3 regions of the Alteromonas sp. MTD1 genome follow, and region 1 is predicted to be linked to each of the others. Evidence: predicted binding sites of a transcription regulator. Region 1 holds the regulator's gene; each other region holds the start of a gene.
What was found. Region 1 encodes LexA, which represses DNA repair genes until DNA is damaged. Its sites were predicted from a motif close to TACTGTATNNNNATACAGTA; they were not measured.
Positions count from the first base shown of each region.

Region 2: ACGHAV_RS12855 (exonuclease domain-containing protein) is a predicted target of LexA. The motif match lies at 2,170-2,189, and genes of this name have one in related genera.
Region 3: ACGHAV_RS10685 (exonuclease domain-containing protein) is a predicted target of LexA. The motif match lies at 7,766-7,785, and genes of this name have one in related genera.

Region 1 is NZ_BTGG01000002.1:281,905-292,692, forward strand. Features, by position in the region: gene ACGHAV_RS03920 (hypothetical protein) at 1-336, opposite strand, end outside; gene ACGHAV_RS03925 (SURF1 family protein) at 329-1,033, opposite strand; gene ACGHAV_RS03930 (DUF2909 domain-containing protein) at 1,079-1,288, shown strand; gene ACGHAV_RS03935 (cytochrome c oxidase subunit 3) at 1,308-2,186, opposite strand; gene ACGHAV_RS03940 (cytochrome c oxidase assembly protein) at 2,212-2,799, opposite strand; gene ctaD (cytochrome c oxidase subunit I) at 2,863-4,476, opposite strand; gene coxB (cytochrome c oxidase subunit II) at 4,486-5,649, opposite strand; gene lexA (transcriptional repressor LexA) at 6,233-6,856, opposite strand; gene ACGHAV_RS03960 (diguanylate cyclase) at 6,950-9,253, opposite strand; gene ACGHAV_RS03965 (GNAT family N-acetyltransferase) at 9,496-9,990, shown strand; gene plsB (glycerol-3-phosphate 1-O-acyltransferase PlsB) at 10,171-10,788, shown strand, end outside.
Region 2 is NZ_BTGG01000008.1:265,225-276,012, reverse strand. Features, by position in the region: gene metK (methionine adenosyltransferase) at 1-854, shown strand, start outside; gene ACGHAV_RS12860 (hypothetical protein) at 1,150-1,647, shown strand; gene ACGHAV_RS12855 (exonuclease domain-containing protein) at 1,658-2,152, opposite strand; gene ACGHAV_RS12850 (ABC transporter substrate-binding protein) at 2,466-3,635, shown strand; gene ACGHAV_RS12845 (ATP-binding protein) at 3,635-6,493, shown strand; gene ACGHAV_RS12840 (substrate-binding periplasmic protein) at 6,528-7,262, shown strand; gene ACGHAV_RS12835 (DMT family transporter) at 7,280-8,293, opposite strand; gene ACGHAV_RS12830 (hypothetical protein) at 8,628-8,864, shown strand; gene ACGHAV_RS12825 (chemotaxis response regulator protein-glutamate methylesterase) at 8,919-9,965, opposite strand; gene cheD (chemoreceptor glutamine deamidase CheD) at 9,968-10,585, opposite strand; gene ACGHAV_RS12815 (CheR family methyltransferase) at 10,594-10,788, opposite strand, start outside.
Region 3 is NZ_BTGG01000007.1:70,338-81,125, reverse strand. Features, by position in the region: gene murJ (murein biosynthesis integral membrane protein MurJ) at 30-1,589, shown strand; gene ribF (bifunctional riboflavin kinase/FAD synthetase) at 1,706-2,626, shown strand; gene ileS (isoleucine--tRNA ligase) at 2,781-5,600, shown strand; gene lspA (signal peptidase II) at 5,593-6,126, shown strand; gene fkpB (FKBP-type peptidyl-prolyl cis-trans isomerase) at 6,141-6,608, shown strand; gene ispH (4-hydroxy-3-methylbut-2-enyl diphosphate reductase) at 6,611-7,555, shown strand; gene ACGHAV_RS10685 (exonuclease domain-containing protein) at 7,850-8,008, shown strand; gene ACGHAV_RS10680 (exonuclease domain-containing protein) at 8,088-8,462, shown strand; gene ACGHAV_RS10675 (hypothetical protein) at 8,523-9,515, shown strand; gene ACGHAV_RS10670 (hypothetical protein) at 9,573-10,391, shown strand; gene ACGHAV_RS10665 (PEP-CTERM sorting domain-containing protein) at 10,568-10,788, shown strand, end outside.

The DNA.
Region 1 (10,788 bases):
GCTGTTGTCGGTAGCAAGTACCATAGCTTCTGCTCTGTCAGACTCTTTTCCTAGCGCAAGCCATACTTGGTTTATGCTAAACAACGCGTTTTCACACACTGCATCGCAGTTTTCAGGCATAACGTAAAGCATTCGCCATTTCGGTGCTGCATCTTGCAACACTGAAGTCATATCAATGGTAGGTGATAGTAATTGCCCTTTGTTAGTGGCAGCTTTAGTAAACCAGTCGTTCTCTAATGCTAACTTTGCTAACACAACAGGAATAACAAACACCGCTATCATAAGTAGCAAAGTGCGTTTTGAAGCCGCGTTTTTAGTTGATGCAGTATCACTCATAACTACGTCCTTTTTTACTAATGGCAAAGCCGCCTATAGCTGCAGCGGCAATGGCTAATCCAAACCATTGCACGGCGTAGCCAAGGTGCTTTTCTGGAGACATCACTACAGGGCGAAAGTCGCGCACAAACTCAACATCGTCTGTTGTGAGTTGAATAACATAAGGTAATAAGTCGCGATTCAGGCGCTGACTGAGATCTGCAAAGTCAATTTGCTGAACCAGCGCGGGGAAAACCAATGACTGTGTATTGGTTTCTGTTATCAAGGGGTTAATACCCGGCACCGACACAATGCCTCTGAAAGAAAGAAGACCTTTATCGATTTTTATTGTCGGCAGCGTGCGCTGCATATCAGGTGCAGATACCCAACCGTAATTCACTAATACCCAGCCAGCATTCGTTTTTACCGGCACGATTACATCGTAGCCAACACGTTTATCTTGAATTTGATTATCTAAAAAAACCAGATGTGTAGTATCAGGCTCGCCGTCGAAGGTAACAGCAATATCACGTGGGTCATCGTTCGTTAACGCGGTTAATAAACTCACACTTCCATTGCTTTGCTTTTGCGCTATGCTAGCTAAACGATGCTGCTTTTGAATCATGCGTTCTAGCTGCCAAAAGCCAAGCCCGCACATTGCTGCCACACTAATTGCAGTGAGTACCCAAGGAAGCAGCTTGCGAGTGCGTTGTGCCATAGTTAACGCACCCTACAAAAACCAATAAGAAAAACAGAGGTCTTTATAATGATAAAAATAATCCTAGTTGCCTTAGTGATATACATGATCGTTAACTTGTTTTTGGCTATGCGAGTAATGATGAAAAACGACCCTAAAAATGGCCCAATGAGCAAATACATTGGTCGTCGCGTTCTCACATCTGCCGTGATTGTTATAATTATTCTTGTTGCAATAGGTACAGGGTTAATAACGCCGAACCCCAGACCTTACTGAGGTTCGACGCGAACAGGGCTTAAAGCACGTAAACGAAGATGTAGAGCATTACCCAAACCACATCTACAAAGTGCCAGTACCAACTACCCGCTTGAAATGCAAAATGGTTATCTGGCGTAAAGTGCCCTTTTAACACGCGGAAAAACAACACAATGAGTATGATGGTTCCTAACGTTACGTGCATGCCATGGAACCCAGTAAGCATAAAGAACGTGTTGCCGTATATACCCGACTGAAGCGTTAAACCAAGTTCACGGTACGCATGAATGTACTCTTCTACTTGCAAAAATAAGAAGCCACAGCCAAGCAAGATAGTAAGCCCAAGCATCCAAGTAAGCTGCTTGCGTTTATTTTCTTCCAAACCCGAATGCGCAAAGTGCAGCGTTACTGAAGATACGAGCAGAATAACCGTGTTGATAGTGGGTAGCCCTGCCGCACTCATTTCTTTAGTTTGAATTCCGCCAGGTGTAGACACTAAAGGCCACATTGCTTCAAAGCTTGGCCACAGCACTTCATTGGTCATGGCATTATTTGATGCGCCGCCAAGCCATGGCACGGCGATAAAGCGCGCATAATAAAGCGCGCCAAAAAACGCCGCGAAAAACATCACTTCAGAAAAGATAAACCAGCTCATACCTTGACGGTAAGAGCGGCCTAGCTGGTCGCTATAAAGCCCTGACATCGACTCATCGATTTGATTTTTAAACCAGCCCACTAACATCACTAGTAGCACAATGATTCCGGCGGTTAAGATATGGCCTCCGTAGCCAGACTCACCTTTAGTGGCTTCTACTACAAAATTTCCAGCACCTACGGCAATAAGAAAGAGCGCTACCGCTCCTACAATTGGCCATGGGCTTTGCGCGGGTACATAATATTTTTGGTATTCTTGCTGCATTATTATCTCCTTACCCCTACGTTGATTATTTGCCGCTTTCAGCGCCACTAACCATAAAGGGATTCGGTTTTGTCGTTAGGTCACTTGCTCTCGCGGTGACGTCATATAGTGTGTACTGCAATGTAAAATACGTAATTTCTTTAGGAAGCTGGGGGTCAACATAGAACTGCATAGGCATGTAGGCCTCACTTCCAGCGTCTAGGGGCTGCTGGTTAAAACAAAAGCATTCAGTTTTATTGAGGTACAACGCGGCTGTACCTGGAGAAACAGAAGGAATAGCCTGCGCTACAATATTGCTTGAGGCAGGGTTTCGAACATAAAACGATACCGTGTTCAGTTCGCCTGGATGTACTTTTACTCGCTGTGTTTCAGCGCGAAACTCCCACGGCATGCCCGTGTTGGTGCGCGTGATAAATTCCACTGTTATTTCACGAGTCTCATCAATCTCTACAGATTGATAAACTGCTGCACTGTTTTCTGTTTTTCCATTAATTCCTGTTACATCACAAAACACGTCATAAAGCGGCACAAGGGCGAACCCAAAACCAAACATGCCAATAACAATGGCAACAAGCTTTAGTACCATTTTGTTGTTTGCATTTGCTTGCGACATAACACAGTCTCCAAACTAAGCCTTGCTCAAGCGCGATTAAATTCGCGCTTGAGCTGGCATGAGTTACTTCACAACAGGTGGCGTATCGAAGGTGTGATAAGGAGCAGGAGAGGGGATCTCCCACTCTAGACCTTCTGCACCATCCCATACTTGTGCCGATACTGGTTCGCCCTGTTTTCGGCACGCTTTAATAAGAAGCGCCAAGAAAATCAGCTGCGACAAACCAAACGCAAAACCACCCAAGCTTATCCACTTGTTAAAGTCGGCGAACTGAAGGGCATAGTCGGGAATACGACGAGGCATGCCTGCTAAACCTACAAAGTGCATAGGGAAGAACAACACGTTCACTGACACGAGCGAACACCAGAAGTGCCATTTAGCTAATGTAGTGTCGTACATTTTGCCCGTCCATTTAGGCAACCAGTAATACACGGCAGCCATAATGGAGAATACGGCGCCTGTCACCAGTACGTAGTGGAAATGCGCTACTACAAAGTATGTGTCGTGATATTGAAAATCTACCGGTGTAATGGCCAGCATAAGACCCGATAAACCGCCAATGGTAAACAGCACGATAAAGGCAATAGCAAACATCATAGGCATTTCGAATGTAAGCGAGCCACGCCACATCGTTGCCACCCAGTTAAATACTTTTACACCGGTTGGTACAGATATCAGCATGGTGGCAAACATAAAGAACATTTCCATGTATACCGGCATACCCGTGGTAAACATGTGGTGTGCCCAAACAACAAACGACAGCAATGCAATAGATGCCGTTGCGTAAACCATTGAGGCATATCCAAACAACTTTTTACGCGAGAATGTAGGGACAATTTGTGAAATGATGCCAAAAGCCGGCAAAATCATTATGTATACTTCAGGGTGCCCGAAGAACCAGAAAATGTGCTGGAACATAACGGGGTCACCGCCGCCCGCAGCATCAAAGAAACTTGTTCCAAAGAACTTATCGGTAAGTACCATGGTAACAGCGCCTGCTAATACCGGCATTACCGCGATAAGTAGGAAGGCAGTGATTAACCATGTCCATACAAACAGCGGCATTTTCATCCATGTCATGCCCGGCGCGCGCATGTTGAAGATGGTAACAATAACGTTTATCGCACCCATGATGGATGAGATACCCATGATGTGCACCGAGAACACAAACAGTGCGGTTGAATCGCCACTGTAGGTTGTTGAAAGCGGCGCATAGAATGTCCAGCCAAACGCAGGACCACCACCTTCCATAAACAGTGAACTAAGTAATATTAAAAATGCCCCAGGTAATATCCAAAAGCTCCAGTTGTTCATGCGCGGCAAGGCCATATCTGGCGCACCAATCATCATAGGCACTAACCAGTTTGCTAAGCCAGTAAACGCTGGCATAACCGCACCAAACACCATGATTAAACCGTGTACCGTAGTCATTTGGTTAAAGAAGTTAGGCTCGACAATTTGTAGGCCAGGCTGGAATAACTCGGCGCGAATAACCATGGCCATGGCACCGCCCACTAAGAACATAATAAAGGCGAACCATAAGTACAGCGTGCCTATGTCTTTATGGTTTGTGGTAAATAACCATCGGGTAATACCTTTTGGAATATGATCATGATGATCATGTTCGTCGTGATGCACAGATGAATCTGGCGAAATAACGTCAGTTGCTTTACTCATAACTCGCTCCTAGTTACCCATTGCCACGTCGTTGACATCTTTCGCCTGCACCATGTCACCCGTGTTGTTACCCCACGCATTGCGCTCATAAGTCACAACCGCTGCAATCTCTTTAAGGCTTAGCATTTTGTTAAAGGCCTGCATTGCGGTGCCTGACTTTCCATGAAGCACAATTTCAATATGACCTTTTTGATCTTCAAGGGCCATTTTGCTGCCTTTAAGCGCTGGAAATACACCTGGTAGCCCTTCGCCGTTTGGCATATGGCACGCTGCACATGTTGTGTTGTACACGCGTTCGCCTTCCTTCATTAACTCATCCATCGACATGTTCATCGACAGTAGGCGCTGCTCTTCCTCTTTTGCTTGGCGAACAATGTCTTCTTGTTCCCCCATCCAAGCTTCGAAAGCGGCGGGCTCTTTGGCGATAACAACAACGGGCATATAGCCGTGATCTTTACCGCAAAGTTCAGCGCACTGACCTCGGTAAATACCTGGCTCATTCACCTTGGCCCATGCCTCGTTAATAAAACCTGGGTTAGCGTCTTTTTTCACTGCGAAATCTGGTACCCACCACGAATGGATAACGTCGTCAGACGTGATAAGAAACCGTACTTTTTTACCGGTAGGAATAACTAAGGGGCGGTCGACTTCAAGCAAGTAGTTATCTGTCTTTTCAAACTTGTTTTCTATCTGCTCGCGCTGGGTGGCCAGTAAAGAATAGTATTCAACGTCACTGTCCATGTACTTGTAATGCCATTTCCATTGCGAACCAGTTACCAAAACCGTCATGTCAGCTTCAGACACGTCTTCCATGGCAATCAGTGTGTTTGCCGCTGGCACAGCCATAAAAATAAGGATAAGGAAAGGCACAACCGTCCATGCAATTTCCACTTTTACGTTTTCATGGAAATTAGCTGGCTTAGCGCCGCGGGATTTTCTATGAAGATACATAGACGCGAACATCACGCCAAATACCACCACAGCTATACCAACGCAAATGAAGAACATCAGCATATGCAAATCGTACACTTGCCCGCTAATGTCAGTTGCTCCGCGCCGTAGGTTCAATGAAGAGACTTCTTCAGCAGCCTGTTGCGCAGAAAGAAAATGAGAAAATAACAAAAAGGGTAATGCCGCAACCCCTTTTGCGATGACGTTCGTTAGTTGTTTCACTCAGCACCTCCGTAATGGTAGAACCATTAACGCCAAATGTTCTTGCGCGCTGTCCCTACCAGATGGTTTGCGAACGGTTGACCCACAACTGCAACTTGTAAAACAAATTTAGAGTCATTGTTATTATTTTGTTAATCCCTGACTAATAATTGCGCGATTATTCACCGCCGTCTAGTCTTTTCTATTAAATTTTTAATGAAGTGTTTAAAATTTAAACATTGGTTTCAATTAGCTATACCGTCTAATAGCAGAAAGAAACACAAATGCTGAAAATAAAGAACCTTGATTCAAACAACCATTTTGAACATAAGATAATTTTCAATTCTAAAGAAAAGTAATCAAATACAATGATTTAAAACGTTACGGATAGGAAATTAAAACGGCGAGACTTATTATAATAACGCTAAAAAGTGAAATTTTTTTTTCAATGTCGCGGTAGAAAAGAGGGCGTATTAAATTTTTTCACTCAGTTGATCCGTTTGGTCAAAAAACAACCTTGCTTCACCATAGTGCAATCATTAACAAAAGTTTAGGTATAAAAAAAGCGGCTAATAGGCCGCTTTGGGTTTAGTTGGATAAAACTCTACATCCAGTCTGCATTTCTAATTACACCTACAGCAATACCTTCGATAGCAAAAGGCTGTGAGGCTAAGTCCACTTTAATTGGAGAAAACTCTTCGTTTTCGGCATGCAGCAGTACTTCTCTACCACGCTTTTCAAGGCGTTTAACCGTTACGTCTTCATCAACACGAGCTACCACGACTTGGCCATTGTGAACGTCTGTAGTGCGATGCACTGCGAGTAAGTCACCATCTAAAATACCAATATCCTTCATACTCATGCCGTTAACACGAAGCAAAAAGTCAGCTTGAGGTTGGAAGAGAGCAGGATCTACCTTGTAATGAGACTCCACGTGTTCTTGCGCAAGAATAGGCTCACCAGCGGCCACTCGGCCAATTAGCGGCAAACCATCTTCTTCTACAGAATCTTCAAGCGGAATATTGAGTTTGATACCTCTAGAGGTGCCCGGCAAAATGTCAATAACACCTTTTCTAGCAAGTGCTTTCAAATGCTCTTCAGCAGCATTAGCAGAACGAAAACCAAGCTGACGGGCAATTTCCGCACGTGTTGGAGGCATTCCCGTTTCTTGCATAGTGGTTTTGATAAGTTCTAAAACTTCGGTTTGTCGAGCTGTTAATGGGCGCATAAAAGACCTGTCTGTTCATACAGTTCCTGTAATTATATACACCTAATACGAAATAACAAGAACTTAGTAACGCTCACCAAAAAAGCCGTTTTCTTAAACGGCTTTTTTGGTGAATGGTGCCCACTCAATTCTGTCTCGCCCATTAGCTTTAGCGTCATACAAGGCTTGGTCAGCTAAAGACAGCAGCGCACTAAAATCCATATTAAAACCGTCATCAACAAAGGTTACGCCTATGCTTACCGTTAGTTGCAGCGTGTCTTTCTTATACAACATTTTTTTAGCGGCTATACGCTTCCGCAGTGAGTCTAACCGCTTCTTCGCTTCACGTTCACATTCACCACGAATTACCATGGCAAACTCCTCTCCGCCGAGACGTGCAACGATGTCTCCATCGTTAATTGCATCGCTGATAATATCAGCGGTTTGCTTAAGCGCACAGTCTCCAGCGTCGTGGCCATAGGTATCGTTTACATTTTTAAAGTGGTCGATATCGATAAGTACAACAAAAATACTGCAATGATCTTTCGCCATGTCCTCACATTGCTCAATGAACGCGCGCCGGTTGAATAGCCCCGTAAGCGGGTCTGTCATGGCTAACTTACGTAGTTTGTCCTCTGCTTCGGCCCGAGCTTGCTCTAGGTCTACGGCGTAGAACAACCCTGCAAGCGCATCTAATAAAGGCTGGAAAAACTCCGCATCTTCGTTGGTGTATGGTGAGAATTTATTCGCAAGTCCAATAACACCCACTACTCTGTCTTTCACTTTTATGGGTAAACCAAGGAACCGACTAATTCTGGGGTGACCTTGTGGCGTTCCTTTAGAAGCAGGATGTGCTCCAGCGGTATTACTAATAACCACCTCGCCCGACGTAATGGCTTGCCCAAATAAGTTGTCAAACGACGAAAAATATAAATTACGCTTTTTATATTCAGCATATTGGGTGAAGCTTTTACTGTCCCATACAATTTCAGAAATTGCATGTATAAAGAGTTTGGGCTGCGTTTCCACGTCTCGCATCTGGCCAATAAAGGCAATTTGGCTGTCTGATATGTCAATTAGCTCTGATAAGACTGACTGGCATGCGGTAGTAAGGTCGTTACTTTGCAAATAAGAGGCACGGGTTTTATTTATAAACTGCAGTAACTGGGTTTTCTTTCTCTCGTGAAGGTCATTCTCCATTCGCTGAGTTATATCACGGTGAATACCCGCAACACGCACAGGGTTGCCGCCTTCGTCTACTTCAACAATCTTGCCGTAAGTTTCAACCCACACCCACTTCCCACTGGTATGCTGCATTCTAAACGTGGTGTTAAATACTTTTGCTTCACCGCTCAAATGCTCATTTAATTTTCTTTCTACATTAATAAAATCGGCAGGATGAATAAGCTGCTTAAAAAAACGAGAGCTTGTATCGTAGTACTCGTATTCTAAACCAACAATATCGCACCACCGTTTGTTCACTTGGTTGACATCTGCCTGTAAGTTCCAGTCCCACGTACCCAACTCAGATGCTTCAAGAAGCAAGCGCATGCGTGAGTTGGTTTTATTCAATTTATCTTCAACAAACTTCTGATCGCTGGTATCAAACAAAAATGCCTGTACCGACAGCAGCGTTCCATCTTCACGAAAACTTGCTGTTGAGATCATGCTTACCCAGATGGTGCGAGTAGGTGAAATAATTTGCAAACGACAGGTGTGCGTTTCTACGCCCTCAAGATGTGCCTGCATAGTAAACGTAAAATCCTGCTCTGCCGCGTTAGATAAAATATCGTTTAGTTGAACAGCGCCGCTTAACAGGTCTTGCGGTGCTACGCCCAACACGTATTCGCAATTTTGCGATATATGTATCAAGTTAAGTGAGGTATCAAAACGCCATGTAGCAAGTACAATGGGTGATTTATCAATAAGGCCGTGCTCTCGCTTTAGAATCTCATGTTCATTGGATAACGTAATGTGCTGACTTACAAGCGTTGCTATGCGCTCTAGCGCCTTGACATGTTTTGCGTCTATTTCTCGAGGTTTTGTATCGATAAGGCACAGCGCACCAACGGCCTCACCATTTACAACAAGCGGTGTACCTGCATAAAAACAAATATTGGGAGCGCCGGTAACAAGCGGGCTATCTTTAAATCTCGGGTCTTGTGTGGCGTCGCTAACCACAAGCTGGTCTCGCGTTTTAACAACGATGCTGCAAAGCGTGTGTTCACGGCAAACACTGGTAGTGTCAAGTCCATAACTGGCTTTAAATTTTTCCTCATATTCGCCCATAATGCCTATCAATGCGATAGGTACCCTAAACGCTTCAGCCAAAACCATCATTAAATCGTCTAGGTCTAACGGCAAATCTTGATCTAGCATAAATTCATCGATGACTTTAAGCCGAGACTTCTCGTTCATTGCTTGCTCTCATACTGCGTTAATATTACACAAAAGTAGTAAACAAGCAGTGATTTCGCAATTTTTACCCCCCTTTTTTATAGGCCTTTTCTTATTTATTTAAGAGTATGAACTTTATGTAATAATTAGGCGCCTAGCCTGAATCGCTCATTGATAAATGCCAATTCGTAATTGTTTTGTGATAAGCGTTTGGCACTGATAATATTTTTACCTATATCCACACCCATAAAGGTTTAATTTTCATGCTAACTTTTGCGCCTTTTTCATTAGAGCTTGCTCCTTATTTTGATTCAATCAATCGAGAATGGATAAATGAGATGTTCAAGCTAGAAGCCATTGATGAGCGTGTCATATCAAACCCTCAGCGTGAAATTATCGAAAAAGGCGGTCATATTTGGTTTGCACTGCACCCTGAGTTGGGTGTGGTAGGAACCTGCGCACTGATGAAAAAAGATGAAGGCACGTTTGAACTTACCAAAATGGGGGTAGTCTCAACGGCACGAGGGTTGAAAGTGGGTGAAGCGTTACTTCAACATGTCGTTAAGGAAGCTGAAAACATTGCTACAAAGCTATTGTTTTTGCTTACTAATAGCAGTTGTGAAGCAGCCATCCATTTGTATGAAAAAAACGGTTTTGTGCATTGTGAAGAAATAATGAAAACCTACGGTAAAGCCTATAAGCGCTGCAATGTAGCAATGCGCTATGCTGCTGATTGGAACATCACCCATGCGTTATAACGTAGTTATTCGGCTTAAAAAAGCGTTTGTATAACACCCTACATGAAACGTCTTGTTCAAGGCTATTTGTAGCCATAACTTAACAGGTGTGACAATTCAGGTATCACAGTGCGAATAGCGAGATATATCGCCAACTGTGATACACTTCGCCAGATTTTATTTCATAGGATTACATAATTCATGTCGTGGATGCGAAAAGCCCTTCTGTCGGTATTTCATTATCCTGTTAAGTTGCTGGTTAAAGCGCATAGCATTCCAGTAAACGTTGAAACCGAATTAGGAATAGATAAGAACAAACCTATTGTTTATCTGCTTCCAACAAACTCAGTGACCGATCAATTGGCGCTAAAAATGTCGACCGAGGCGCTGGGCTTACCTAGCCCCACTGAAACTCTTGCGCTTGCCGGAAGAGAGTATTCTTCTACGCTGTTTTTAAGAAAAACGCAGCCGATTTTCCGCTCATCGGCAAAGGATACTGATATTGAAGAAGTATTTACCGAACTTTTTCATTTGCACAGAGATCATGAAAACCTTGACCTTCAAGTCGTGCCCGTTTTCGTAACGTGGGGACGAGCGCCAGGTAAAGGAAACCCAGGTTTAAGCGATCTTATTGCTGATAAAGCCGCACCAAGCTGGCTAAGAAAATTGTTTATCGTATTGTTCTTAGGCCGAGACAACTTTATTAATTATTCTAAAGCAGTGTCTGCCCGCGTAATGTCGAATCAGCACGGGAGCGATCAAAGTATTGCACACAAGCTAGTGCGTGTAGCAAGCACTCACTTTCAACGCAAACGCCAG
Region 2 (10,788 bases), on a different contig from region 1:
AACAGTCACCTGATATTAATCAAGGTGTTGACCGCGAGAGTTTGGAAGAACAAGGTGCTGGCGACCAAGGCCTTATGTTTGGTTATGCTAGCGACGAAACTGATGTACTAATGCCTGCGCCAATTACGTATTCTCATCGCCTTGTTCAAAAGCAAGCTGAGGTGCGTAAGTCAGGCAAATTAGACTTTTTACGTCCAGACGCGAAAAGCCAAATTACGTTTAAATATGAAAACGACAAGCCGATTGGTATCGACGCAGTAGTACTTTCAACACAGCACTGCGATTCAGTAAGCACTGAAACAGTACGTGAAGCTGTAATGGAAGAAATCATCAAGCCCGTGCTTCCAAGCGAATGGATTGATAGCAACACGCGTTTCCACATTAACCCAACTGGCCGTTTTGTTATCGGTGGCCCAATGGGAGACTGCGGTTTAACAGGTCGTAAAATCATTGTGGATACTTATGGCGGTATGGCACGTCATGGTGGTGGTGCGTTCTCTGGTAAAGATCCTTCAAAAGTTGACCGCAGCGCAGCATACGCAGGCCGCTATGTTGCAAAGAATATCGTTGCAGCAGGTCTAGCTAAGCGCTGTGAAATTCAGGTGTCTTACGCTATTGGTGTAGCAGAGCCTACGTCAATTAGTATCGATACTTTCGGAACTGGTGTAGTAGATGAGAAAACACTGGTTGCGCTAGTGCGTGAGCACTTCGACCTACGTCCATATGGTCTTATTCAGATGCTTGATCTTGAACGTCCTATCTATCGTCCTACTGCAGCATACGGCCACTTTGGCCGCGATGAATTCCCGTGGGAAGCCACAGATAAAGCTGCTGCGTTAAAAGCGTCGGTCTAGATACAAATTACGTTGTAAAAAAAGCTGCCTTATGGCAGCTTTTTTGTTTTTTTAGCACCACAATAGCAGCCAACACTCACCATACTTCCGTACGTCCCACAAGTTTTGAGAAGTTTTTGCCACTATTTGTTTTTTAGGGCTATGCTTTATAAGGATACAGGTTTGTTGTAGCAGGCATTCGTCACGCATTACACGTTATTCAAATAATAAAACCACTTTGCACTTACCGTAAGTGGGAAATCGAAACAGGGATGGTTGAAGCGAAAGAAACACACTAAACACTTGGGCTGCAATAATGAGAACGAGCATTCCTTTTAGCTTAATACTTATTTTCGCTGTATTTCTATCTCCGAAAGCGGTTTTCGCTGACGGCGACATTACTTTTGCAAGTGGCTCTTGGTTTACAACACACAACAATCCTATTCAGTTTAAAAGTAAAAAGATTTCCAATTGGCACTTACAAAGCCGCTATAGACTGCACTCTACAACTGAAACCCATTATTACGACAATAGCTTCACCTACCCTACAGGCTCTCAAAGCTATATTAGTGCTAGCCGCCAATTCGATACATCGCTTCCTCAAAAAGTGTATGCCATTTACAATGCAAACATAACCGCGTATCAACATTACGCAGAGTGGTTATACATTCCTGATGATGTGGGCACCTTTACGCGTTTAGGTTGGCTTTTAGGTGACAGTAACGGCTTAAATATGGCGGTAGAGCTAGAACACAGGCAAATTGGAGAGGAAGAGAATATGGCATTATCGCTTGGAGTACACTATTTATTCTAATGAAATTGCACTACAAGCCCATAGTTTGCGCATAGGTTTGTTGAATAACCAACGCGTCTGCACTAGCTCGATGACGTTTTACATCTAATTGTGCTAGCTGCTGTGCTTTAACTTCGTGCCACACATTCATCTGCCCTTCCGACAAAATATATTCTAGGGCTCGGCAGGTAAAGGTCATTTCTACCTGTGCAGCTGCGAAAAGCTTTATTAACCATGGATTGTCTACCACCCACCCGTCGCTGTATACCATAGTATTGCCTAAAAACGCATTCAGTTCATTACACACGCTAACGGGCTCTGCCCCCCGAGCATGCAGCATTGCACGAGTAATTCCGTGAAGCGCCTGTGCGTTCTTGTCCCAATGCATCCAAGAATCAAACGGCCTTATTAGCTTGCACCATTTTGCACCATCATAGCGCACAATGCCTATTTCTATCGGGTAGCTTTGTGCGCCAAACCCACTGGCTTCAACATCAATGATCGTTGGCAAGGTTTTTTGTTGCACCCTAACTCCAAGAGATAACCTATGTTCACATACAGTAATAACGGAGGGTCATGGACTACAGAGTTAACACTTCATAGGTAACTGTGTACCGCACATTTCACGCCATCTTCTACTGCTGACATACTCCTACCGTATGCATAGTTTATACTTAAGTATGAGAGAATCGTGCCAGTTCGGCCTTGCACAACTAATTATTGTTATCGCATGATAGGACAAAGGAGCTTGGCGCTATACTAAAGGAGTACGTAGGTAAACTAACAGAAATGCGTCAATGCTATACACTTACAGTGTTGTGTTATGGATAGCGGTTACTATGCGATTACGAATTTGTGTTTTATTGCTCTTTACGCTTTGTACAAGCCACAGCGTTTATTGTGCTCAACCTCCGCTTGTTATTGGTGTTGATGCTGACTTATCAGCGGTAGCCGTTGATGGCGGTGTAGCTATTTCTCGTGGAGTAGAACTTGCAGTTGAAGAAATAAATGCACAAGGAGGCGTGTTAGGCCGCCCGCTTAAACTGGTTACAAAAGACCACAGAGGCAACCCCGCAAGAGGTATATACAACTTAAAGCAATATAGCGAGAACCCTGACCTACTAGCAGTCGTAGGTGGCGTCCATACGCCAGTACTGTTAGCTGAAATAGACGTAATTCACGAAAAAAACCTGCTAATGCTAGTGCCTTGGGCAGCAGGTACACCAATAGTAGACAACAACCGTACCCCCAACAATGTATTTAGAGTATCGGTTCGAGACTCTGAAGCCGCAACCGTTTTAGTGGGTTATGCGAAAAAACGTGCCATAAAACGTGTTGCATTAGTCTTAGAGCGAACTGGATGGGGGCGTTCAAATTTAGCCTCATTAACTGAAGCAGTCTCGCAACAGGGCATAATAATTTCGTCAGTACATTGGATAAACTGGCAACAAACCGATTTTTCAGAAGACATTTCTTCCATAAAAGATGAAAGCGTTGATGCAATAATATTAGTCACTAACGTACCTGAAGGCGCAGTTGTCATGAATGAACTCGCAGCCCAGGGGATGACATCGACACCGGTTGTTTCACACTGGGGTATAGCATCGGGTGAATTTACCTCTCTTCTAGATAAGCCAATTGGTGAATTCGACATTTCAGTGCTTCAGACATTTCATTTTAATCATCAAAAAAACGAGAATGCAAAACAGTTACTGGCGTCGTATCAAAATAGGTATGGTGTAAACGACCCGCTTACTATCAAGGGTGTGACGGGTTTAGCGCACGCATACGACCTTACTCATATGGTTGCGCAAGCGGCCAATGATGCAAATAGCGTTCAGGTAAGTGCAGTTCGCGAAAAATTAGAAACAATGGCCACTTTCGACGGAGCTGTGAAACAATATTCTCCACCGTTTACAAAAGAAAGGCACGATGCGTTGTGGTCAAATGACTATTTTATGACTAAATTCAATGATAAAGGTCAATTAGTCACTACGGACGACCGTTAATGCAAAAAACGCCTCCAAGACTTAGGAAGCTATTACTTACAAATATGTTGCCGCGACTCATTGCGTTGGTCGTGGTGCTTTCTATCACCTTGTTTGCAGCGGCGTTTCATTTCGTATCTCAGCAAACGCAAGTTTTGCAACAGCAGTCAGTTGAAGGCTTACAGCAAGACCTAAGCTATATAGTGGATGACACCACCCGCCAGTTAGCTGACCTTGCTGCCAACGATATCATCATTAATTCGCTAGTTGATATGGAACAACGCGGAAACTATTTACCCATGTTTTTCCGCTCACTTAACCTTACCCAAGCCCCTCACGTTGAATTTGCCTTATTCGATTTTGCGGGAAACCAAATCATTGACAAAAATTGGCAAGCCAAGCTGCCCGATAATTTAGAAAAAACATGGCGACAACTTACATTAGGCGAGTCAGCGACGTTTTCATCTGTATCTAAACACGGTGTATTAATCAGTGTACCTGTGTTACTTGGCGGTGTGGCTGAAGGTGCATTAGTGATGTATGTAGATAGTCTGCAATCGTTGCTAACTTCTTATCCTCGACTCACCAATCAGCTGGTTTCAGACTCACAAGGCCTTGTACTTTTCAGTAGTCAGCCAACGCTGATTGCCCCTAACACGTTATTGTCTGAGTTCAATGATTCGGGTTACTCATTTGAAAGTGTGCCATGGCAAAACCTTACGCTTTACAGCATTGAGCCTACCTTCGCAGCGTATAAAAGCGTAGCTTGGATTGGCGTTGTGCTCGTGGCTATGATTATTGGCTTTGTGTTAATTATTTTACACATGGTAAGAAAAACCGGCGCGCTGGCGGAAAACACACTGTCTAACTTATACAACGATATTAAACACAAAACCCGCGACGGACAGTGTGCGCTTCCCTCCTCAAATAGCGAAGAAGCACAAGAACTGGCAGATATTAGAAATGCATTTGACAAGCTTATGCACGAGCTCGCGGAAGCCTCGCTATCAAATGAACAATTTTCGAATGTTTTAGAATCGATGGGCGATATGCTGTTAGTAGTCGACAAAAACAATGCTGTCTTGCTGTCGAACAAACGCTTTGATCAGTTTTGTGAAGATCAATATGTCGAGATGTCAGACATCGTTAAGTTTATCGTTCAACGCTTATCTAATGACACCTCTAACGAGCTTACCCACTTTTCTCTTACCACAGGTAAAGATAGATTTATTCGCTGGACAAAAGCTACGTTAACCGACTCGTTTGGCGACGAACGTGGCACTATGTATATAGGAAGTGATGAGACAGAGCGACGCTCACTTGAAAGCAATGTGCAGATACTTACACACGCTATGGATGAGGCTACGGTTTCCATCATCATTTCAGATATAACTCGAGTGGGTCAGCCAGTAATATACGTTAATAGTGCATTTGAGGCCCTTACCGGCTACAAACGTGAAGAAATAATTGGGCATAACTGCAGAGCAATGCAGGGCAATTCAACAGATACAAAGTCGATAGATAAAGTAAGACAAGCCATAGCTCGGCGCGAGCCCATAGACATAACGCTACTGAACTACCGTAAAGACGGTAGTGAATTTTATAACAGATTAAACCTAACGCCGGTAAAAACAAACGGCGAGGTAACTCATTACATAGGGTTCCAACAAGATGTCACACAACAGCGTCTTACCGAACAATATCTGCAAGACGCGCGAGAAAAAGCAGAAGATTCTGCAAGGTCAAAGTCTAGTTTTCTTGCTAGCATGAGCCACGAGATACGCACACCTATCCATGGTATTTCTGGCGTGCTTCAGTTGTTAGAAGCGTCGAAATTAGACGACGATCAGCGCCATTATTTATCACTCGCTAAATTCAGTATTCAAGGCCTGCTTCATATCGTAAACGATATCTTAGACTTTTCTAAAATTGAAGCAGGCCAACTCCAAATTGAAAATGCACCGTTTGATATCGCTCAGTCTTTGCACGCCATAGAAAACCAGTTTGCACTGCTGTGTGATGACAAGGGCTTAACCCTTCAGTTTAACAACGAGCTTAATAACATCAACGTTGTACTAGGTGATGAAGTTCGCTTTGGGCAAATTCTTTCAAACCTTATTGGAAACGCTATTAAATTTACCGACACCGGTTCAATTGAAGTACACACCAAGCTAGAAACGCTGCACAGCAATGATATTCAAATTCACTGCAAGGTTATTGATACCGGTATTGGTATTGCTGAAGATAAACAGTCGACTATTTTTGATGTATTCACCCAAGAAGATTTATCTACTACGCGCGAATTCGGTGGTACTGGACTTGGTTTATCAATTTCAAAACAACTATGTGAATTAATGGGTGGCAGCATTTCACTTGAAAGTAAAAAAGGTGAAGGCAGTACATTTTATTTCACGGTAAATATGGAATATACCGACGAAGCATTGATAGCCCCTATTCTGCTGAACGAGCAAAAACAAAGCACCGAGACTAAAAAGCTGAAAATTCTGGTTGTTGAAGATAATGATATTAACCAAATTATTGTTAAGCAGCATTTGTCGCAGCACACCACACTTAGCGCTAAGTCGGGTGTTGAGGCCTTAGAAGCACTAAGCAAGATGAAAGTGACATTTGATGTCATTTTAATGGATTGCCAAATGCCTCAAATGGACGGTTTCGAAGCCACCAAACGTATCAGAAAGGGAGAAGCCGGCGACAGGTATGTTGACGTACCTATCATTGCGCTTACTGCGAATGCTATGAAAGGTGACAAAGAGCGATGTGTTGATGCCGGAATGGATGATTATTTAAGTAAACCCTTCGAGGTAGAAGACTTGCTTAAAAAAGTAGAGTACTGGGCAAAGAGCAAAGTGTCCACCTAACCGCATTTATAAGCTGTACTGATATAGTGTATTTATGAACAAACGAGCGTGGTTATTTTTTTGCGTACTTAGCCTTTTGCCCATAACGGGTAATTGCACAGATACTGTCCTTAAATATAACTTAGGTACGTCGGGCAGTTCGGTTCCCTACGAAAACGCTGTCGATGAAAAACGTGCCGGCATTTTAGTTGAAATTCTACCGTTAATTATGCAGCGCGCGGGTATTAAAACCGAAAAGGTTATGCTTTCAACTAAGCGCGCCATGATTGCTTTTAATACAGGTAAACTAGACTTCGACTTTTTTAGTCAAAGTTGGCTACCACCTGATGCCCCCGTTGGAAACTTTTCTTTTTCTGACGCCATTCTAACGGTGAAAGAATACTTCATCACTATGCCTGAAAACCAAGAAAAATACGCCGACGTCAACGTTATTTATGGCAATCCAGTAGGCACGGTTTCGGGCTATGTTTATTTTGATGAAGACCAGTTCGAGCGTCTCGACTTTGATTCTGAAAGCTCGCTTTTACTCGCATTAGGCAGAAAACGGATTGACGTCATGACTATGGAAGAAGCCTCTTCACGATACTGGTCGTCAAAGTATGATATTGGCATAGCGTTAGGACCAATACACACGCAAGGCGAACTAGCACTGCGCGTGCATAATCGTCACAAAGATAAACTTCCTCGTATCAATGAAGCCATTGCTCATTTGAAAGCTACAGGACAAATTCAGGCAATACTGAAAAAATACAGCGACTTCTCGTTGTAATGTTCTGACGTCTAACCTTAGTTGTTACTGAATGGCCTAGCTAGCGGCCAGCGCACGGTTTGAATGAACAAACATACACACACAAAGAACATACCAAGCCAACCGATGAGCTTAAATGTTTCACCTATTAGCAATATCGCAAACAGCGTAGCCACTAGAGGTTCAATTAACGTTATTAGCGTAGCCCTGCTCGCCTCTACTGTTTTAAGGCCGTAGCCAAACAGCATATAGCCTAAAAACATAGGAATAATGGCCATATATACTGAAACCGCCACATTCGTTGGGGATGTAAACAGCTTGTCACCAGTAAAAAGAAGAGACGGCAATAGCAGTAAAGACGCAGCACCAAAAAGTGAAGCCATGGCAGACTTGGAATTAACGCCATTGTTGATAAAGTATTTTGCTGCAAACGAGTAGCCCGCATACGTAAGTCCTGCGATTAACCCCAGCACTATTCCCCACACTCTTTCATTTGTGTAAGACGTTATACTAGAAAAAGCTATATTTGTTGAAGCCACACTAGGCGCTGAATTTAATAGTTCACTTTTTCCCATGGATAAGAACACCACACCTGTTGCGCCAAAACAAAAGCTAATCACCCATGTCTTAGATACTGGCTTTTTCCCAATGACAAACTCCAACACAGCAGCAAACAACGGCGCACTAGCAATTGACACTACGGTACCTATGGCAACACCCGAGAGCCGCATTGATGAGTAAAAGGCAAGTGGATAGATGCTCACGCACAGCGCACCAAGCAGAAAAACGATGGGGTTGCGCTTTAATAAATGAAGGTCGCGCATTAGCTGTTTGTAGGCAAACATACACAACAATACTCCTGCAGTGCCCATGGCGAACGCACCAATGGCTAAAGGGCTAATGCTGGGCGCAAATTGCGCGGCAGTGCCAGTAGTTCCCCATAAGAAACTAGCAACAACAATAGCTAGCACGCCAAATTGTGAAGTGTTATGCGTCTTGGCATTAGCGTTGACAAAAAAGGATGAATGTTTGTGCAAAGATATTTTATTCATACAGTAAATTCTTTATTCAGGCGCTTCACTGCCGCTGAGCTGTTTGTATTTTCCGACTATACAAGATGAGCGCGTAATGCACTTAACACCTGAGGCGTCATTCTTTGCAGATTAGGCGAAGTTAAACTTAAAAGTATTTATTAGTACATTCCTTTCTCACTGCCTCCACAATTGAGCTTGGTGAAAAGAATGATTTAGCGTTGATTAAGTTACGAAGTCAGACCTGCGCTTTATATTTGATAAAGGCAACAAAGGCCTTGAACTTGAGGGCGTTTCTGGCAATGGTGATAGCGGTGGGCCCGCGTTCATTAAGCACGAAGGCGAGTTTTATTTAATGGGCGTAAGATCAAGAGCGGACTCTTGGTTTAAAGACGTTGGCGAATATGGCATGAAAGAGCTTTATACAAGGGTTTCGGTTCACGCCGACTGTGTTGATAGTGTAATGGCCGCTAACGAAACTCAGAGGGCTAAAATTAGCTCATCGGAGCCCTTTTTACAGCCAGGGATGACGCCGGAAAAAATGCCACAAATTTGTGCATCTATTAATTTTATGCCCAACAGCACTTTGTAACCACAGACCTAACACATTGCTAAAATAATTATGATACAAAAAGTATTGATTTCATTATAAGCGACTACCTGCGGAGAGTTTTTCTACAGTTTGCATAATGGCTTGACCCATATCATCCAAACTTAGTACACGCTTCGCAGCGCCTTTTTCAATGGCCACTTTCGGCATACCAAACACAATGCAACTCGCTTCATCTTGACAAAATGTCTCACATCCGGCGTTAAACAATTCCAGAAGTCCATTTGCACCGTCATTCCCCATTCCTGTTAATAAAACACCTATCGCGTTGCTACCAGCGCTTTTACAAAGTGAGTTGAACAACACGTCAACAGAGGGTTTGTGACCCGATACACGTGGGCCATCACTAAGTCTGATGCGATAGTCAGCTCCGCTCCTTTCAATTTCCATGTGCTTATCGCCCGGTGCCAGGTAAGCCTGACCGGGAAGTAAACGCTCGCCTCCTTTCGCTTCTTTTACCTGCATTTGACATACAGAGTCTAATCGTCGTGCATAAGTAGAGGTGAAGCCTGCTGGCATATGCTGAGTAATTACTGTTGCAGGAGCATTTGCGGGGAATGTTTGTAATACTTCTTTTATAGCTTCGGTGCCGCCTGTCGAGGCACCGATTGCGATAAGTTTTTCCGTACCTGAATAACTAACCTTACTAACAGATGATACTTTAGCAGGTTTCGCTTTCTTTACGTTAGAACGGGCCGCCGTTCGAATTTTATCAACGATTAATTCGTGATATTCCGCCATACCTTGTGCTACACCAATTTTGGGTTTGGCAACAAAATCAATCGCTCCTAACTCCAGTGAGCGTAATGTCGCCTCTGCCCCTTTTTCTGTCAGGGTAGAAATCATCACTACTGGCGTTGGCTTGGCATTCATAAGTACTTCGAGAAAACGCAAGCCATCCACTTTCGGCATCTCAATATCTAGCGTTATGACATCGGGAGACTTCACAAGCACCAGCTTTTTGGCCACAAACGCATCTGGAGCTGCACCAACCAGCATCATATCTGACTCACTTTTAATGATTTCGCTCAGTATTTGGCGGATAAGCGCTGAATCATCAACTACCAACACTTTTATTGTCATGACTAATCCTCAAATAAATCGATACTGCCGCTTGGCGCTTGATTTGATAATTCCCAGCGGTGCTGGCTTTCACGTTCAATAATCGTCGCATTATTAAGCTCGTATATGCGCTTCATTAGCACGTTACCGTTCCTTGGAAAAAAGTACACTTTTCGAGCATAAATATCACACAAGTCACTCGCAACAATTGGTATTCCCTCAATTTCAAGAAACTGCATCACAAATTCTGCATTGAACTTCCCCACATCGTTTTGCACAAAGGTAGGCACAACCTTCCCCCCGCCAAATACTTTTGCATTTAGCCGTTCTTTTTTTGCTCCCAGTTTCACTAGCTCATTGATAAGGATTTCCATGGCATGGACGCCATACTTGGCCGCCATCCCTTGAACTTGTTCAAATTCACCCGCCAATTTATTCACTGTGGGCAGCATAAAGTGATTCATACCACCCACTCCCGTATGAGGGTCGAACAAACATGCCGCGACACAAGAGCCTAGTACCGTAACTAACATTTTGTCCTGAGACGTCGCAAAATACTGCCCAGGTAACAGTTTTACCGCTTCCCTAGAAAACCGCTTGTCATAGTAATTTATGGGTAATTCAAAATTAGGGGTAGCCACAGTATCTCCTAATCAACAGGACGATAAATAGTTTTCCCCACCGGTCTCACTAGGTTTGTGTACATGTTGAAGTTTTCAGAATGTCCGGCCATATACAACCCAGCAGGCTTTAGCATACCAACCATTTTCTGCAGCACTTTAAGCTGTGTGGGTTTGTCAAAATAAATCATTACATTTCGACAAAATATAACGTCCAAAGGACC
Region 3 (10,788 bases), on a different contig from region 1:
AAACCTTATCAAGCAATTGGAAACACGAAGTGTCACGGAAGTTAATTAAATCAGGTTTAATTGTAAGCGTTATGACGCTTGTCTCGCGAGTGCTGGGATTAGTTCGTGATGTAGTTGTTGCCAGGCTTATGGGAGATGGTGCCGCTGCTGACGTGTTTTTCTTCGCTAACAAAATTCCCAACTTTCTGCGTCGTTTATTTGCGGAAGGGGCTTTTGCTCAAGCGTTTATTCCTGTGCTCACCGAAGTAAATCAAGACGAAGATAAGCAAAAACTTAAAGAGTTTGTTGCCAAAATTAGCGGAACCCTTGGCGCTATTGTTTTCGTTGTTTCTATTATTGGCGTTATCGCATCACCGGTTTTGGCAGCATTGTTTGGCACAGGCTGGTTTATGGCATGGCTTCAGGGAGATGAGGCGGGAGATAAGTTCTTGCTCGCCTCTACAATGCTTAAAATCACTTTTCCTTATTTAGCGTTTATCTCATTAACAGGGCTTGCTGGCGCTATATTAAATACGTTGAATAAGTTCGCAGTTGCAGCATTTACGCCCGTATTATTGAACGTATGCATTATTTCCTGTGCTATTTTCCTTGCGCCGTCTTTAAGTCAGCCTGCCTACGCCTTGGCTTGGGGCGTGTTTATTGGCGGCATTGTTCAGTTGCTTTTCCAACTTCCCTTTTTGTATAGGGCAGGGCTTTTAGTAAAGCCTAAATGGGGCTGGCATGACGAAAAAGTAGTTAAAGTACGAACGCTTATGATCCCTGCCTTGTTTGGCGTATCTGTTGGGCAAATCAATTTATTGTTTGATACCTTTATTGCTAGTTTCTTAGTAACAGGGTCGATTAGTTGGCTGTATTATTCCGACCGCCTGTTAGAGTTTCCACTAGGGCTTTTTGGTATTGCAATCGCTACCGTTATTTTGCCAACGCTGTCTCGCAATCACGTTACAAACAACCCTAAAGCATTTTCTGCCAATATCGATTGGGCTTTTCGAATGGTATGCCTGCTGGGTATTCCCGCTGCGGTAGGACTTGGCGTGATGGCGCGTCCTATTTTGACGGTTATATTTCAACGCGGCGCATTTACAGCCGAAACTGCCATTATGGCGTCTTATTCGCTTACTGCGTATGCATTTGGCTTGCTTAGCTTTATGCTTGTTAAGGTACTCGCACCCGGGTTTTACTCCCGCCAAGACACTAAAACCCCGGTTAAATTTGGCATCTGGTGTATGGTTGCCAACATGGTCTTCAATCTGGTGCTTGCCATCCCATTTGGCTATGTGGGCCTTGCCATTGCAACCAGTATGTCAGCTACCATGAATGCCGCGTTACTCTACATCACACTGCACAAACAAGGTGTTTTTGCATTAAGCCGTACGTCTGTCATGTTTATTGCTCGAGTGCTCATATCCAGTGCCGCAATGGGCGCCCTTATTTTCTATCGTGACCAAGGAATGGCGTTCTTCAACCTTAGCCTTACCCAGCAAATTTTGGATGTTGGCATTACCATCGGTCTTTCTGTTTTGGTGTTTGGTTTGAGTATGTTGGTATTGGGTACTCGTCCGCGTCATTTTAGAAGCGGCGGTGAATAAGCGATAATTAAAAATAGTGTAAGTCAAGGCGTAATGTAGGTGCTTGGTATTGAGCGCATGGTCGGCTATAATCGCGAGCTTTGAATTTTTAGCAGTTATAAAGGTAGTGGCTAACAGTGGAATTTATCCGCGGGCTTAACAATGTAAAACCACATCACAAAGGTTGCGTGCTCACTATTGGCAAGTTCGATGGTGTACACCGCGGCCATCAAGCGGTTTTGGCAAATGTACTTGAAAAAGCGAAACAGCTCTCACTACCGGCAACTGTCATGGTATTCGAGCCTCAGCCTGAAGAAGTCTTCATGCCTGAGCGCGCGCCTGCCCGCATAAGTCCTCTGCGAGAAAAATACGAGCTTTTAAGTCAGCAAGGCGTGGATCGGTTACTTGCGGTTCGCTTCAACGCGGATTTTGCGAAGCAAACTGCCGACACGTTTGTGCATGATTTGTTAGTAGATAAGCTTGGCGTGAAGTTTTTAGTCGTGGGCGATGATTTTCGTTTTGGCAATGGTCGCAAGGGCGATTTTGAAATGCTAAAAACTGCTGGTCGCATGTATGGCTTTGAAGTAGTAAGCACACAAAGTTTTACAATGCATGCCCACCGCATAAGCTCTACTGCGGTGAGAGAGGCCCTTGCAAAAAGCGAGTTTGCACTAGCAACAGAAATGTTAGGCCGCCCATTTGCGATACACGGCCGTGTTGTGCACGGCGAAAAAAAGGGAAGAACCATTGGCTTTCCAACAGCTAACGTAATGCTTAAGCGGCAAAAAACGCCAATACACGGCGTTTTTGCAGTACGAGTGGATGTGGACGGTGAGCATTATAACGGCGTTGCTAACATAGGTCGTCGCCCCACATTAAACGGCGAACGAAATCAATTAGAAGTACATATTTTCGATTTGTCATCTGACTTGTACGGAAAGCCTATTACCGTTTTTCCCACTGCGAAAATACGCGATGAAATTAAGTTTGCTTCGTTTGAAGCACTAAAAGAACAAATACAGGCAGATGCCGCAAAAGCGCGTCTGTTACTCGCATAGTTAAACGTGATAAAGTCACGAAAACTATGTAAGCCTAATTAAGCGGGCTGCTATCAAATAGCATCCAAGATAACGTTTTACAGTTAACGATTTAACGCCTTCACAATGCCTCACGCATTGGGTGAAACCTAAGGTAACCGGATTAAACAATTTTATGAGTGATTACAAAGCCACATTGAACCTTCCAGAAACTGCGTTTCCTATGCGCGGTAATCTTGCTCAGCGCGAGCCGAAAATGCTTAAAGACTGGCAGGAAAAAGGGGTATACAGCAAAATTCGTGAAGCCAAAAAAGGCAAAAAGCCTTTCATTCTTCACGATGGCCCTCCTTACGCAAATGGCGACATTCATATTGGTCACGCGGTTAACAAAATCCTTAAAGATATCATTGTAAAATCGAAGAACTTGTCAGACTTCGATTCGCCTTATGTACCAGGTTGGGACTGTCACGGCCTTCCTATCGAGCTAATGGTAGAGAAAAAAGTAGGTAAGCCAGGTAAGAAGGTAACTGCTGCTGAGTTCCGTCAAAAGTGTCGCGAGTACGCTCAAAAGCAAATTGATGGTCAAATGGCTGACTTTAAGCGTCTTGGCGTTTTTGGTGCTTGGGATAACCCGTATAAAACAATGGACTTTAAGTCCGAAGCCGACATTATCCGTGCACTAGGTAAAATTGTTGAGTCGGGTCACCTTGAAAAAGGGTTTAAACCTGTTCACTGGTGTACTGACTGTGGTTCAGCGCTTGCTGAAGCCGAAGTAGAATACAAAGATAAAGTGTCACCCGCTATCGACGTTAAATTCCCAGTGGCTGATAGTGCAGAAATAGCGCAAGCATTTGGCGTTGAAGAATCAGATTTAGCAGCGCACAAAGCCGGCGTTGTAATTTGGACAACAACGCCGTGGACACTACCTGCTAACCGCGCAATTAGCCTGCACCCTGAATTAACTTATGCGATTGTTGAAGTTCAGCCGTCAGGTGAGTGGCTAGTGGTTGCACAAGACCTGTTAGAAAGCTGTATGCAGCGTTATGGCGTTGAAGACTTCCGCGAAGTAGCAACGTGTACAGGTGCTGCGTTAGATAAACTAAAAGTAAATCACCCATTCCTTGACCTTCAAGTGCCGCTTATTTTGGGCGAACACGTAACTACCGACTCTGGTACAGGCTGTGTACATACTGCGCCAGCGCACGGTGTTGACGATTTCAACGTTGGTAAGCAATACGACATTGAAGTGTATAATCCGGTAGGCAACAACGGCGTATACCTTGAAAACACACCGCTATTTGCTGGCAAGTTCGTATTTAAAGCCAACGATGAAATTATTGAAACAGTGAAAGAAAAGGGCAACCTTGTACTTAACGTAAAATATGAGCATAGCTACCCTCACTGCTGGCGCCACAAAACGCCTATTATCTTCCGTGCTACCCCTCAGTGGTTCGTTAGCATGGATAAAAAAGGCTTGCGTGCAGAATCACTAGAGCAAATTAAACAAACCAAGTGGATCCCAGACTGGGGCCAAAACCGCATTGAAAAAATGGTAGAAGGCCGTCCTGATTGGTGTATTTCGCGCCAGCGTACATGGGGGGTTCCAATTCCACTGTACGTGCATAAGTTGACTGGTGAAATTCACCCAGAGTCGGCTGCACTCATGGAAAAAGTTGCTGTTGAAGTAGAATCTAAAGGCATTCAAGCGTGGTGGGATTTCGATGATGCCGCTCTTCTTGGTAGTGAGTTAGATAACTACGAGAAAGTAACAGATACATTAGACGTTTGGTTTGATTCAGGCGTAACGCACTATTTTGTTGTTGACCAGCGAGATGATATTCCTGCATCAGCAGACCTTTATTTAGAAGGCTCTGATCAACACCGAGGTTGGTTCATGTCGTCGCTTATGTCATCAACCGCTATGCATGGTCACGCGCCATATAAAGAAGTGCTAACACACGGTTTCACCGTAGATGCTCACGGTAGAAAAATGTCGAAATCGGTGGGTAACGTTGTTGCGCCACAAGAAGTCACTAATAAGCTAGGTGCAGACATTTTACGTTTGTGGGTTGCTTCTACAGATTACCGCGGTGAAATCGCAGTATCTGATGAAATTTTAAAGCGTGCCGCTGATTCATACCGACGTGTACGCAACACCGCTCGATTCCTACTGGCCAACCTTAACGGTTTTAGCGTAGAGGACGCAGTAGCAGAAGATGAAATGGTAGCGCTAGACCGCTGGATTGTAGCGCGTGCCAAGGCACTTCAGGCAGAGCTTATTGAAGCGTATGAAAAGTACGACCTGCTTGTGGTAACACAAAAGCTTATGCATTTCTGTTCAATTGAGCTTGGCTCTTTCTACTTAGACGTAATTAAAGACCGTCAGTATACCGCTAAAGCCGATGGTCTTGCGCGCCGCTCTTGTCAAACAGCGATGTATCACATTGTTGAGGCGCTGGTTCGTTGGATGGCTCCGATCACAAGCTTTACCGCGCAAGAAATTTGGGAAACACTTCCTGGTGAGCGTAGTGAGTTTGTATTTACTGAAACTTGGTATGATGGCTTTGACAACTTTACGCAAAGCGATACGTTTAACGACGAACTTTGGCATCAAGTACTAAGTGTTAAAGACGCGGCAAACCAAGCCATGGAACAAGCACGTAAAGACGGTGAGCTAGGTGGTTCGCTTGAAGCAAGCATTGCTTTGTACGCAACCGACGAACTGTACTACGTATTAGCGAAACTTGAAGATGAACTTCGTTTTGTACTCATTACATCTGGTGTGTCGTTAGTGAAAGTTGAAAGCGCACCTGAAGGCGCTAAAGCAACCGACGTTGATGGTTTATGGCTAACCGTTAATAAAGCAAGTGGTGCTAAGTGCGTACGCTGCTGGCATCATCGTGAAGACGTAGGCTCACACGAAGGTCATGAAGAGCTTTGCGGACGTTGCGTAACAAACATCGATGGCGAAGGAGAAGAGCGCCACTATGCTTAATCTTTTTCGCGAAACAGGATTGCGATTTTTATGGATAAGTGCAGTTGCATTTATCCTAGATCAATGGAGTAAATACGCGGTTATTGACAGCATGTCTTTGTATCAATCAATACAAATCATGCCGTTCTTTAACTTTACTTATGTGCACAACTACGGCGCCGCTTTTAGCTTTTTAGACAGTGCTGGTGGCTGGCAACGTTGGTTCTTTACTGCTATTGCTGTTGTCGTAAGTATCGTTATTTTATGGTGGCTGAAACAGTCTCCTCGTTCGCAAAAAATGTTGCCGGTTGCGTTTGCATTTATACTCGGTGGTGCGCTAGGTAATGTCTACGACCGTATCGTGCATGGCTACGTCATCGATTTTCTTGATTTTTACGTAAATAACTACCATTGGCCGGCGTTCAACATTGCAGACAGTGCAATTTTCATTGGTGCAGCGTTATTAATCATTGATATGTTTAAGAACGGCGACAAAGACGAAGCGTCAGATAGCGACGCAGCCAGTGCAAGCGAAACCACAAAGTAGTATTCGGATTATTTATGACAGATTCTTTAGTGATTGGTGCAGACAGTGAAGTGATTCTTCACTTTGATTTAAAGTTAGAAGATGGGTCTGCAGCAGATAGTACACGCGTAAACAATAAGCCTGCGAAAATGGTAATGGGCGACGGTAGTTTAACGCCTAACTTTGAGGCTTGTTTACTAGGGCTTAAAAAAGGTGACAAGAAAGCATTTACGTTGAAAGCGAATGACGCGTTTGGCGAGCCTAACCCGAATAATATCCACTATATGGACAGAAGTCGCTTTGGTGCCGATTTGAGCATCGAAGAAGGGATGATTTTAGCGTTCTCGCAGCCTGATGGCTCTGAAATCCCTGGCATTATCCGAAGCGTAGCGGGCGACTCTGTAACGGTTGACTTTAATCACCCTCTGGCAGGTCAGACTGTTGTATTCGACGTTGAAATTATAGACGTTAAACAAGGTGCAGCTGCACAAGACGGAAACTAATTATGCAAATTCACTTAGCCAATCCGAGAGGCTTTTGCGCCGGTGTAGATAGAGCAATTACCATTGTAGAACGTGCGCTGGAAATGTTCGAGCCACCTATTTACGTACGTCACGAAGTGGTACACAACAAATTTGTTGTTGATGGCTTACGCGAACGCGGTGCATTGTTCGTTGACGAACTGCATGAAGTACCAGATGACAGCATTGTTATTTTTTCTGCGCATGGTGTTTCTCAAGCGGTAAGAAAAGAAGCGACAGATCGTGGACTTAAAGTGTTTGACGCAACCTGCCCACTGGTAACAAAAGTGCATATGGAAGTGACGCGCGCCAGCAAAACCGGCACTGAATGCATTCTTATTGGTCACGCAGGTCACCCTGAAGTAGAAGGGACAATGGGGCAGTACAGCAATGAAGATGGCGGCATTTACCTAGTTGAATCTGAGGCTGATGTGGCAACGCTTGAGGTAAAAGACCCTTCAAATCTTTACTACTGCAGCCAAACCACATTGTCGGTTGATGATACTGCAGATGTTATTGATGCACTGCGTGCAAAGTTTCCTGAGATAAATGGCCCGCGTAAAGACGATATTTGCTATGCAACGCAGAATCGTCAAGATGCAGTACGAGACCTTGCTCAAGACTGCCAAGTATTGCTGGTAGTGGGGGCGCAAAATAGTTCAAACTCGAATCGCTTACGCGAGCTTGCTGAGAAAATTGGTGCTACGGCATACTTAATTGCCGACGCAAACTGTATACAAAAATCTTGGTTAGAGGGCGTTGAACATATTGGCGTTACTGCAGGAGCATCGGCGCCTGAAGTATTAGTACAAGGCGTAGTGAACCGTTTGAAAGAATGGGGCGCTGTGTCTGCTTCTGAGCGCGCTGGACGAGAAGAAAATGTCGAGTTTGCTGTGCCGAAAGAACTTCGAGTCAAGCAAGTGGTTTAAGATATAGATACGATAATAAGGTGTAGCTACGATAAATTGCTGCATAAATCGAAATCGCATATCTTTTAAAAAAACACCGCATTGAATGCGGGCTATTGAGTCAACTTGGAGCTACTATTTTTTGATAGTAGCTCTTTTTTATTTTATTCAATTGAAAAATAACGAATAAATTTCTAGTGAAAGCTGGATTTCCTGTTCAAACAACTGAAACAGTGTACGAATAGTCAGTTTTTTCAATGAGTTATTTAAAACTCGACAAAACCTCCTATAATATTGGCTATAGGAGTGGTAATTATGACGAAATATGTCTTCTTAGATACGGAAACAACAGGTTTAGATCCCCATAAAGGCAACCATAGGATCATCGACCTAGCGTGCATAGAATATGAAGATTTCACTCCCACTAGACATGTGTTCAGCCTCAAAATTAATCCTGAGGGCAAAAAGCTGTAAAGAGCGCTTTTCGATTTCACGGAATCCTAGATGAAGAACTGGAGGACAAACCCACCTTTAGCGATATCCATCAGTATTCATTGAATTCATCAAAGACAGCCATCTTGTTATCTTCAATGCAGCCTTTGATTTACGATTTTTAAATGCTGAGTTAAACCGAGTTAATTACCCTTCAACGGTTTCTGATATTTGTGCTGAAGTGACTTGTGCAATGGAACTGGCTAAGAGCAAATTCGGTGTTAGAAAAATCAGTCAAGATGCAGATTGCTTACGATACGGTATTGATATTTCAAGTCGAACCAAACACAGTGCGTTACTCGATGCTTATTTATGTGCAGAGCTGTTTTTCAAATTACTTGATGATTTGGTTGAACCACTAAAATCAACACCACAACAGAATAAGCATACGCCAACCAAAGCCATATCCATTCCAAGTGCTTACAAAAACAAATAAACGGGTTTATATACCCAATTCAACTTTTGTAAAAATCCAGAATGTAAGAATTTTGGTGTCGTGGCTAAAAATTCGACTTACAAAGCAAATGGTGAGCTTAAGCGAGGTTTGGGCAACGAATACAAGCTTACATGGAGTGACGATAAATCCGAGTATCTGCTCACCTGCAAATTATGTAGTCATAGTACCACCATGATCCACAATCGTTGTTTTGAATTAGAAGTAAAACGCCTTTCAACCATATGCGAGCCAGTCGAGCCAACGTGTCAGAATAAAGCTATCCCCGGTCAACCTAAGACGTTTCGGCCCTACTATATCCCAACATCCCCTGAGAATAGGCGTGGTATTAAAAAGCTAAAGCCTCGGTGTAAAAACAGAGACAAGGGAATTTATAACCACCCTGAACTCTACAAATTAGATGGGAAAGCGCAGCCTGACCGCATTATTGAGCGTGTTGTTAAAAAGCCACTCAAAAAAGGTGGTAAGCCCGTCACCCAAATCATCAAGGAAGAAAAACTAGGCTCACAACTTCTTACCTGTCATGCATGTAATAGTAAGCTACCGGTTAAATTAAACCCTGCAAACCGCCATTATCGAGATTCAGATAACGTTAAAATCTTCAAAGATTTAATGAATAAAGACATATTCAATCGCATGATGGACAAGCATAAACTGGGTGCCAAGGTTATCTACGACAAAATCAACTTTTTCTACGAGCAAGCCTTAGCCTTTGACCATTATCACTCACAGATGATTGACCATGCGGTAGCGACTAGAATACTTAGTCTCAGTTCAGATAGACAGTTCTATTTAAGTAACTGGGGCGACCATAATATGCCAAAACCTACGCATATCGTGAACACGTCAACCGTCGATAATCATTCAGGTTTTGTATTCGTTTCTAACGTAAATTTTGATTTTACCAGTGATTATCAAGAGATAAACAAAGAGCATCGAGAAAAGAAGGAGCAGGAAAAATTTCCTTATTACAGACGCTACGCGCAATACGTATTAAGTAATGATGATGTTAATGTTCAGGCACCTGAGCATTAACGCACTGTTGAACTCCAACTACCACCAAAAGGATTACTGGTACAGCAAACGTATAGCGTGTTAGCGCACTTTGCTTTACTTAAGCAAAAACTCAAATATGCCAATCAAGTTAACTTATACGCAGATAATGATTCTGGTATCAAATTAGCCGTAGGAGCGGTTTTTAACGATTGGATAGCACGCAATAAGCTTTATGCCTTTCAAATCTCAGTAGAGAAAACAGGCTGCGCTCAGTATCTGGATGAAGATGCATCAAAACGACTCAGAGAAGTTAGAGCGAACTTAAAAAAAGAAAACCCAGAAATCACTAATGAAGGCATCAAAAAGGCACTTGGGGAAGCGCAATTATCAAACCGAGTTCGTGTCGGTAATGCTAAATCAGAATGGATAATCAACCCGAATAGTAAATCACGTTTAGCAATGATGATGCCACTAGGTGATGTGAAGCGCATGAACCCAAAACTGGTGGCAAGTTTATTAGCCAATGCCTCGCTTCATGGTGTTGATAATTGGTTTCAAATTTTGAGTAGACACATTAATCTTTTAGAGAGATCTGTAACTAGTGCCACCAATGCAAAACGCTGGAATGCCTACGCGGGTTACAATCCAGAATGGATGGTAAAGCTCATTGAAATCAAGCGCGTGTATTTCAATTATTGCATGACCAATGAGCGCACCATAAAGCGCACCATTAAGCGAAACTTCAAAGGCAATAACAAACCTAAACCTACCACGCCAGCAATGCGACTTGGGCTAACTAGAAAACACTACACAGCGGAAGATTTGTTGTCATTTAGCCTGGATAAAGAGCGTATTGATGAGGTTTATCGCAACAAGACTGAACACCTTCCTAGTTTCTTGAGTAACCGATTTTAGTGTCAGGTTATTTTGCAAGCGTCAAACACTAAAATCACCAACACTCTCTAACCTGTTGTTTTTTTGCCAAATAAAATAATAGGTGTATTTCTTGCTTTATCGAGGGCGCAATGTTTAATTTTAACTTAATTAAGTACCTCTGTCCTATAAGGACAGGCACTAAAAGGCTAACTCAAATGAAAAATAAATTTTTAAAAGGCTTAATAGCTAGCTTCGCTTTGACTGTTAGTGGAATTGTCAATGCTGGATTAATTACTATATTCACTGATGAGGCTGATTTTATCAATGCTGTGAATATAACAGGAACATATGATTTCAATTCAGACACTCTAGGTGTTTTTTCCAATAATGACTTTGGCGATTTTAGTATTTATGAAAACGATAGCCTAATTACTTT